2 regions of the Tumebacillus sp. BK434 genome follow, and region 1 is predicted to be linked to the other one. Evidence: riboswitches for the same ligand, from Rfam matches in the RefSeq annotation. Region 1 holds a riboswitch; the other holds the start of a gene.
What was found. A riboswitch is a leader RNA that binds a small molecule or an ion and turns the genes downstream of it on or off. The one in region 1 is predicted to bind cyclic di-AMP.

Region 1 (3,516 bases):
TTCCTTGATCGCCACAAACGACCCGACCGGTCCGACGGCGAGGGTCTGCCCGGCGCCTTCCAGCGTCTTCGCCGCAACGCTCGCCTCCAGCATCTGCGGCACGCCCGAAGCCACGAAGAGCAACGCGGCCGCCAGGGAGAGCGGCAGCAGCACGCGCGTGATGCTGCGCACCAGATCGACATAAAAGTTGCCGAACGGTCGCCCGCTCAATCCGCGGATGAACGCGAACGCTGCCGCCAGCGCCGTCGCCGGCGCGGTGAACATCAGGAAGGTGATACCGATCAATTGGGAGAACGCGGACAGCCCGGTTTCCCCGCTGTAATGTTGCAGATTGGTATTGGTCATAAACGAGATCGCCGTATGCATCGCCAGCGTAGGCTCCATCGAGGGAATGCCCGCCGGATTGAGCGGCAGCACGCCTTGGAAGCGGAAGACCAGATAGACGAGCAGCAGCATCACCGCATTGACCAGCACCATCGAACAGGCATACTTCTGCCAAGACTGCGCTTGCTGCTGCACACCGCCCAACCGAAACAACACCTTTTCCAAAGGTCCGTAAAAACGGTTCAAGCGCTGCGAGCGGTCATCCAGCGCCGCCGCCAGATACAGTCCGGCCGGCTTGGCGAACAGCACCGCGAGCAGCACGGTGACGGCGATCGAGATCAGGGTGAGACCGCTCATGTCCGCTCACTCCCTTCCTGCACGACGCCATCCGCAAAGCGCACCAGCCAAAGCATCATCCCGGTCAGCACCAGCACGCCACCGATCATCAACAGATCCAACATGTTGTTCTCCTCCTCGTCTCCTGGGAAAAACAAAACGCCTGCGGATTCCCGAACAACTTCCGTGCTGCTCTTCATGCAGAAGAGCACCGAAGTTCCTCCAGAACCCGCAGGCGTATGCGATACCCGGCTTCCTGTATCCAGACAGGACCCCTTGTATTCCATCAACCTGTGCGGTTGGCATTAGTCTTGTTTTTCGCGCAGTTGCTTTTCAAGATCACGGTCCAGAATAAAGATTTCGACCCGCTCGCCGAGCTTGGTCGAGATGTCGCTGTGCGAGCCCAGCACCGTGCAGCCGGTGATGCGGGAGATGATCTCCTCCAGCTCCGCGCTGTAATTTTCGCGGAGGGTCTGGCGCATCTCTTTGACCAGACGCCTCCCTCGGTCCGTTTTCGCCAGGTGCTTCTCCTCGTGGGTGAGCACACCTTTGAGCCGGATGATCACCATGTCATTCAAAATGTACGTTTTTGTCTCCTGCGGGCCACGGCCTAAGATCTCACGCTGAAATTTGATATAGGCCTCGCTGATGTCCGACTCCTGTTTGCTTTTGGCGTTCTGCGCCATGTTGCAATCCCCGCTTTCTCGGGTCGGTCCACGCAAAAAAGACCGATGCCCTAACTTTAACCTCATCAAATGATTGAAGGTCAAAGTCTACATCGGTCTACGTCATGCCGGAGCCGTTGCGGCGGCGCCTGCATGTTGTCTACCCAAGAGACTTGCTGGACGAAACCGCTAGTTCGAAAGCCTTTCTGCATAACAAAAAGACCATTCCAACTAGAAGGTCTCTGACCTTCCCTGCTTAGCCGACGAAGTTAGCTGACGGGTAGGATGGCAAGGAAGAAAAATGTCCTCATCCCTCTCGCAAACTCGCGAGATTAACCCCAAAAGATTGGTTCCTCCGCTCTTGGTATTCCCAAGATTAGGCAGTGATTCATTTGTTGTATTCATCTTACTCCCATTTGCTTGAAGATGCACGAGCGTTTTTGGCGACGTTTTGGACTGCTAAGAATAAAAAATGCACAAGAATGCAAGTTAGCACCCTCTCCCTCAGCCAATCGGATATTTACTCATGATTTCGTGCCATCACAAAAAGGGCTGCCCTTCCGCTTGGAAAGGCAGCCCTTGTACAATGCGAATCCTCGATTACCGCTCCAAGCGTTCCATGATCCGGCGTTTGCCATACAGCATCAACGCCGTTTCCGCCACCTCATCGATCGTCTTTCGATTGAGGTAGGCCCCGAACAGAATGCCCGCCACCGGGACCAGCTGGAACAGTTTCTTCCAGCCAAAGTTCTCCGTCTGCATCAGCAGCACTTCCCGCCACCCTTGCAGCTGCGAGAACATCTGGCGGTTGCGCTCCGGGAGGTGCATCGAGGACAACTCCTCCAGAATCGCCTTTTTCCCCACGATATCCGAGGAGGTGAATTGCAGGCATTTGATGATAAACACGCGCTCCGACTTCTCCAGCGGGTCGTAGCCGTAACACATGCCGACATCCTGGATCGTCTTCAGCGACATCCCGAGCAAAAAAGGAATGTCGATCGCCAGCGTGAACACGCCGCCCAATCCGGCGACTGCGCCCTGCGCGGTCGCGAAGTTCTGGCGAGACTTGCGCAGGTCGAGCGCACTCTGCTTCATCAGCGTGATCGGCAAGGCGCGCACCTCGTCCAACGAAGCGACCGGGTGGTGGGTCACCGCTGCGATCCGTTTGAAGACCGCTTGCTCATCGGCCATGTACTTGCCGCCCGTCTCCACATACGAGACCAGCTCGTCGACCGCTTGCCCTGCTTTCTCCTGCAAAAATTTCGGCGTTACTTTATCCAGCAGCATGAAGGGCAGTCGGCCGAGCTTTTCCCAGAACCACAGGTCTTTTTGGTCCTGTTCCCACTCCTCGATCAGCTGCAGTTCGTGCAACAACGTCTCGCGATTGTCCATATGAACCTCCCGATTTCTAGATGGTTACATTTCCTGAGGAACCCAGTTTTTCACGCCATCGTCCTCCAAGATGCCCATCGTCACATCGGAGACGTTCGGATCTGCCAAGATCAGATCGCGGACGCGGTACTTGATGTCGTCAGCATCTGCGAGCGTCAGGCCCGGCCGCAGCTCGATATAAGCTTCCACGTGGTAGGTGCGCCCTTCCTGCACAATGCGCATCTTGTTGATGTCGGTCACGTCGGGATCGGAGAAAATGATGGCAGCCACGCGCTCTTCCACCTCACGAGGCGCTGCGACCCCGATCAGTCCCACCATATTGTCATACCCGATCTTGAACGCCACGAAAAGCATCATCACGCCGATCATGATCGTCACCGATCCGTCAAAGAGCTTGTTGTCTGTGAAGCGGGTAACGAGAACTGCCGTCAGCGCAAGCGCTGCCCCGAGCGTGGCCACAAGATCTTCGTAGAAAACAAGACGGGTCGGCGGAGCTGCATGCTTGGCATTGCGAAACGAAGCGGAAATGATCCCAAATCCTTTTGCCTCCACTCGCGCCTCGCGCACAATCTCCTGCATCGCCTTAATCAGTACGAATCCGTCCACGAGAATGGCCGCACTCAGCGCGATCACATCCCAGGTGATCGTGGTCACGCTGGCCGGGTGTTGCAGGAGATGGATACCTTCGCGGATCGTCTCATACGCCATCATGGTGACCACGATGACCGCAATCATACAGAACAGATTGATCACCCGGCCAAAACCGGTCGGAAAGCGCCGGGTCGGCTTGCGCTCCGCC
Region 2 (3,516 bases), on a different contig from region 1:
GCCGATCAGCACCAGCTCCGCATCGACGCCGCGGGCGAGCAGAATCGTAAACGCTTCGAGCAGCGTCGAGAACCCTTTTTCCGCCACCATGCGCCCGATCGAACCGATGACAAGGCGGTCGCTGTCCTCACAGCCCAGCACCTGCCGGGCGTGCTCGCGCGGCAGCATCGCCGCCTGCTCGACCCCGTTGTGGATCGTCACCGCCCTCCAAGGCGGGATGCCATGGCGCGCCACCACATCCTGCTCCAGGCGGCGCGAGACGGTGATCACGCGGTCGGTCTCGGGAGCGAGCCTGCGCTCCAGCGTGTTCAGCACGCGCTTGACCAGCCCGCCGCGCGGCAAGACTTGATTATGTACGGTATAGACGCAGGGCGGCGGCGTCGGCAGGCTGCGCAGGGCGAGGCGGCCGACGAGACCTGCTTTCGCCCCGTGCAGGTGCACGAGATCGAACGGCTGCTCGCGAAGCAGTTTGCCCAGCTGGCGCACGGCGAGCATATCTTTCATCGGGGAGACGCTGTCGACGATCTCCACAGGCAAGCAAGGCACCGATTGCAGTACCTGTTCCCCGCACAGCTCCGACGGGCAGGCGACCGTCACGGCGAGCCCGACTTCCTGCAAACCATGGATCAGATCCAGCACATGCCGGCGCATGCCGCCCTGCATCGGGCGTACCACCTGCAGCACGCGAAACACATCCACACACGTTCACCTCTTTTCTCTTCTTTCCAGCGTTTCCAATTTGAAATACAAAAAAACCACCTGCCGATGAAAGGCAGATGGTTCTTGGCACTGCTGCTTGGATCTACTTGAGGATATAGATTTTAACGTCTTGCTTGCCGAACTGGCGAAGCTGCGCCTGGGTACCGTCGATGTAGATGTCGATGCGGTTGCCCTTGATCGCGCCGCCGGTGTCCTCGGCAGTCGCCACGAAGCCGCCCGCCGGAAGCAGCGGGGAGTTGTAGCCGGTCACGTAGACTTTGGAGCCGAGCGGAACCACTTTCGGGTCCACTGCGATCACGCCTTCACGCACTTTGGTGCCGGTGAAAGTCTGGCCGCCCCATTGCCACATGATGTTGCCCGGGCCGTATGCGGTCGCGTCCATGTTCAGCGTCTTGGTGTACGCCATGCCGGCGACAGTCGGGACGGCCGGCTTCGGCGCCGGTGCCGGTTTTTCCACCGGAGCTGGTGCCGGAGTCGGCGCTACGCGGGTCGGTACGACCGGCTGTTTCACCGGTTGCAGCGCCTGGCGGTCGGCCGACTTTTCTTCGGTCTGCGGCGCTTTCGCTTGCGGAGCTTGCGCCGGAGCTGCTGTAGCCGGAGTTACCGCTTTGTAGAAGCCGTTGGTGCCGGACGGGATCAGGATGGTGTTGCCTGCGATCAGCCGATCCGAGTCCATGCCGTTGAGGTTTTTAATCTCTGCAGCGGTGGTGTCGTACTTGTTGGCGAGGTATGCCAACTGGTCGCCTGTGATCACTTTGTACGGGAAGACGATGTGCAGCTTTTGGCCCGCGTAGATCGTGTCGGACGCCAGATGGTTGGCCGTCTTCCACGCTTGTGCGGTCGTGCCGTAGCTGGCTGCCAGCTGGGACAAAGTCTGGCCCGGTTGCACGATGATCGCATCGGTGAGACCTGCTGCCTCGACGTTGACTTGCGATACGGTCAGAACGCTTGCTGCAACAATTGTTGCAAAAGCCCATTTTTTCAGGTTGAATTTTTTCATTTTCTAGCACTCTCCTTCTAAAAGCCGCCGGAGTTAGCTGACGGGTTCGGGTGAAGGATACCCGCTCGCCTGCTGCGCGAGTTCACCCCAGATATGGTTCCTCCGTTCCTCATCAGATTTGAGGATTAGGCTTGTCATGTGGTCGAGTGCTAGAATAACGCAGATCAGGCCTCCGTTTCACTAGTCGATAACTGGAAATGGACTGGAAGAATCTCCGCGAGCCGCCCGCATCCGGCGCGGGTACAGGGATCGCGTCGTGCCGCAGTCGGCGAATGGAAAAAAGTCCCCTTCCGAAGAAGAGGACTTTTTGCTTGACTGCAAGGTCTGTCTGTGATCTATTTCAACACTTTGATGAACTCGATGTTCGGGTCATCCGGGCCTTGCACGGGGAGTCCCGCTTTGACGTTTTCCATGATGTACTCGATGTTGTCCTGCGTGATCACTTCGCCCGGCATGATGATCGGGATGCCCGGCGGGTAGACCATCACCGACTCGGCCATGATCCGGCCGGCCGCTTCTGTCAGTGGCACGACTTCGGTCTGTTTATTATAGAAAGCGTCGCGCGGCGAAACGGCGAGCAGCGGCATCGACGGGATGTGCACCTGCGGCAGGTCTTTTTTCTCCTGCACGCCGAATCGTTTCGAGATCTCGCGCAGCGCGTGGATCAGCGAGGCGATCGTTTCGTCGGTGTCGCCGAAGGTGACGATGCAGAGGATGTTGTACAGGTCGGACATTTCCACCTCGATGTTGAAATCGGTGCGGAGGATCTTCTCCACTTCCCAGCCGGTCAAGCCGAGCTCCTTGACGGAGATGTTCAGCTTCAGCGGGTCGTGGGCGAAGGTGGCCGACGTTTTCAGGATCTCGTCGCCGAAGCAGTACATGCCCGGGATCTCTTCATTGATCGTGCGGCGGGCATTTCGAGCGAGACGGAGCACTTTTTCGATCAGCTCGTGCCCGTAGACCGCAAGGTTCTTGCGAGCGACGTCAAGCGACGCCAGGAGCAGGTAGGACGTCGACGTGGTGTGCAGCATCGAGAGCACCGCCTGCACGTGCGCCGGAGAGACGAATCCTTCACGGACGTTGAGCACCGAGCTTTGCGTCATCGAGCCGCCGAGCTTGTGCACGGAGGTCGCCGCCATGTCCGCGCCGGCCTGCATCGCGGAGAGCGGCAGGTCTTCGTGGAAGGAGAACAGGACGCCGTGCGCTTCGTCGACGATGACAGGCACGCCGCGCTCATGGCTCAGTTCGACGATCGATTTCAGGTCGCAGGAGACGCCGAAGTAGGTCGGGTTGATCAGCAGCACGCCTTTTGCATCCGGGTGTGCGTCAAGCGTGACACGGACCGTATCGACCGAGATGCCGTGCATGATGCCGATCTCAGCGTCCACTTCCGGGTGCATGAACACCGGATGCGCGCCGGAGAGGATGATCGCCGCCATGATCGATTTATGCGCGTTGCGCGGCACGAGGATCTTCTCGCCAGGACCTACGACCGACATGATCATCGTCATGATCGCGCCGGACGTGCCCTGCACCGAGAAGAACGTGTGGTCGGCGCCATACGCCTGCGCGGCCAACTCCTGGGCTTCTTTGATGATGCCTTTCGGTGAATGCAGATCGTCCAAGGGTGCGATGTTGATCAAATCTATGGACAAAGCGTTCGGGCCAATGAACTCGCTGAATTCGCTCGGCATACCAAAGCCTTTTTTGTGTGCGGGAATGTGGAACTGAATCGGGTTCCGGCTCGCGTGCTCGACGAGCTTCGTGAACAGAGGAGTAAGGTTTTGCATCGCGTT

Region 2: another riboswitch for cyclic di-AMP. It lies ahead of EV586_RS08510 (LysM peptidoglycan-binding domain-containing protein); the one in region 1 lies ahead of EV586_RS07335 (Na-translocating system protein MpsC family protein).

The regions. Positions count from the first base shown of each region.
Region 1 covers NZ_SLXS01000002.1:681,272-684,787, reverse strand. Annotated here, with positions in the region: gene kdpA (potassium-transporting ATPase subunit KdpA) at 1-681, opposite strand, end outside; gene EV586_RS07335 (Na-translocating system protein MpsC family protein) at 966-1,346, opposite strand; cyclic di-AMP (ydaO/yuaA leader) riboswitch at 1,569-1,718, opposite strand; gene EV586_RS07330 (EcsC family protein) at 1,926-2,717, opposite strand; gene EV586_RS07325 (cation diffusion facilitator family transporter) at 2,742-3,516, opposite strand, start outside.
Region 2 covers NZ_SLXS01000003.1:66,183-69,698, forward strand. Annotated here, with positions in the region: gene EV586_RS08505 (glycosyltransferase family 4 protein) at 1-699, opposite strand, end outside; gene EV586_RS08510 (LysM peptidoglycan-binding domain-containing protein) at 803-1,720, opposite strand; cyclic di-AMP (ydaO/yuaA leader) riboswitch at 1,728-1,862, opposite strand; gene EV586_RS08515 (aminotransferase class I/II-fold pyridoxal phosphate-dependent enzyme) at 2,056-3,510, opposite strand.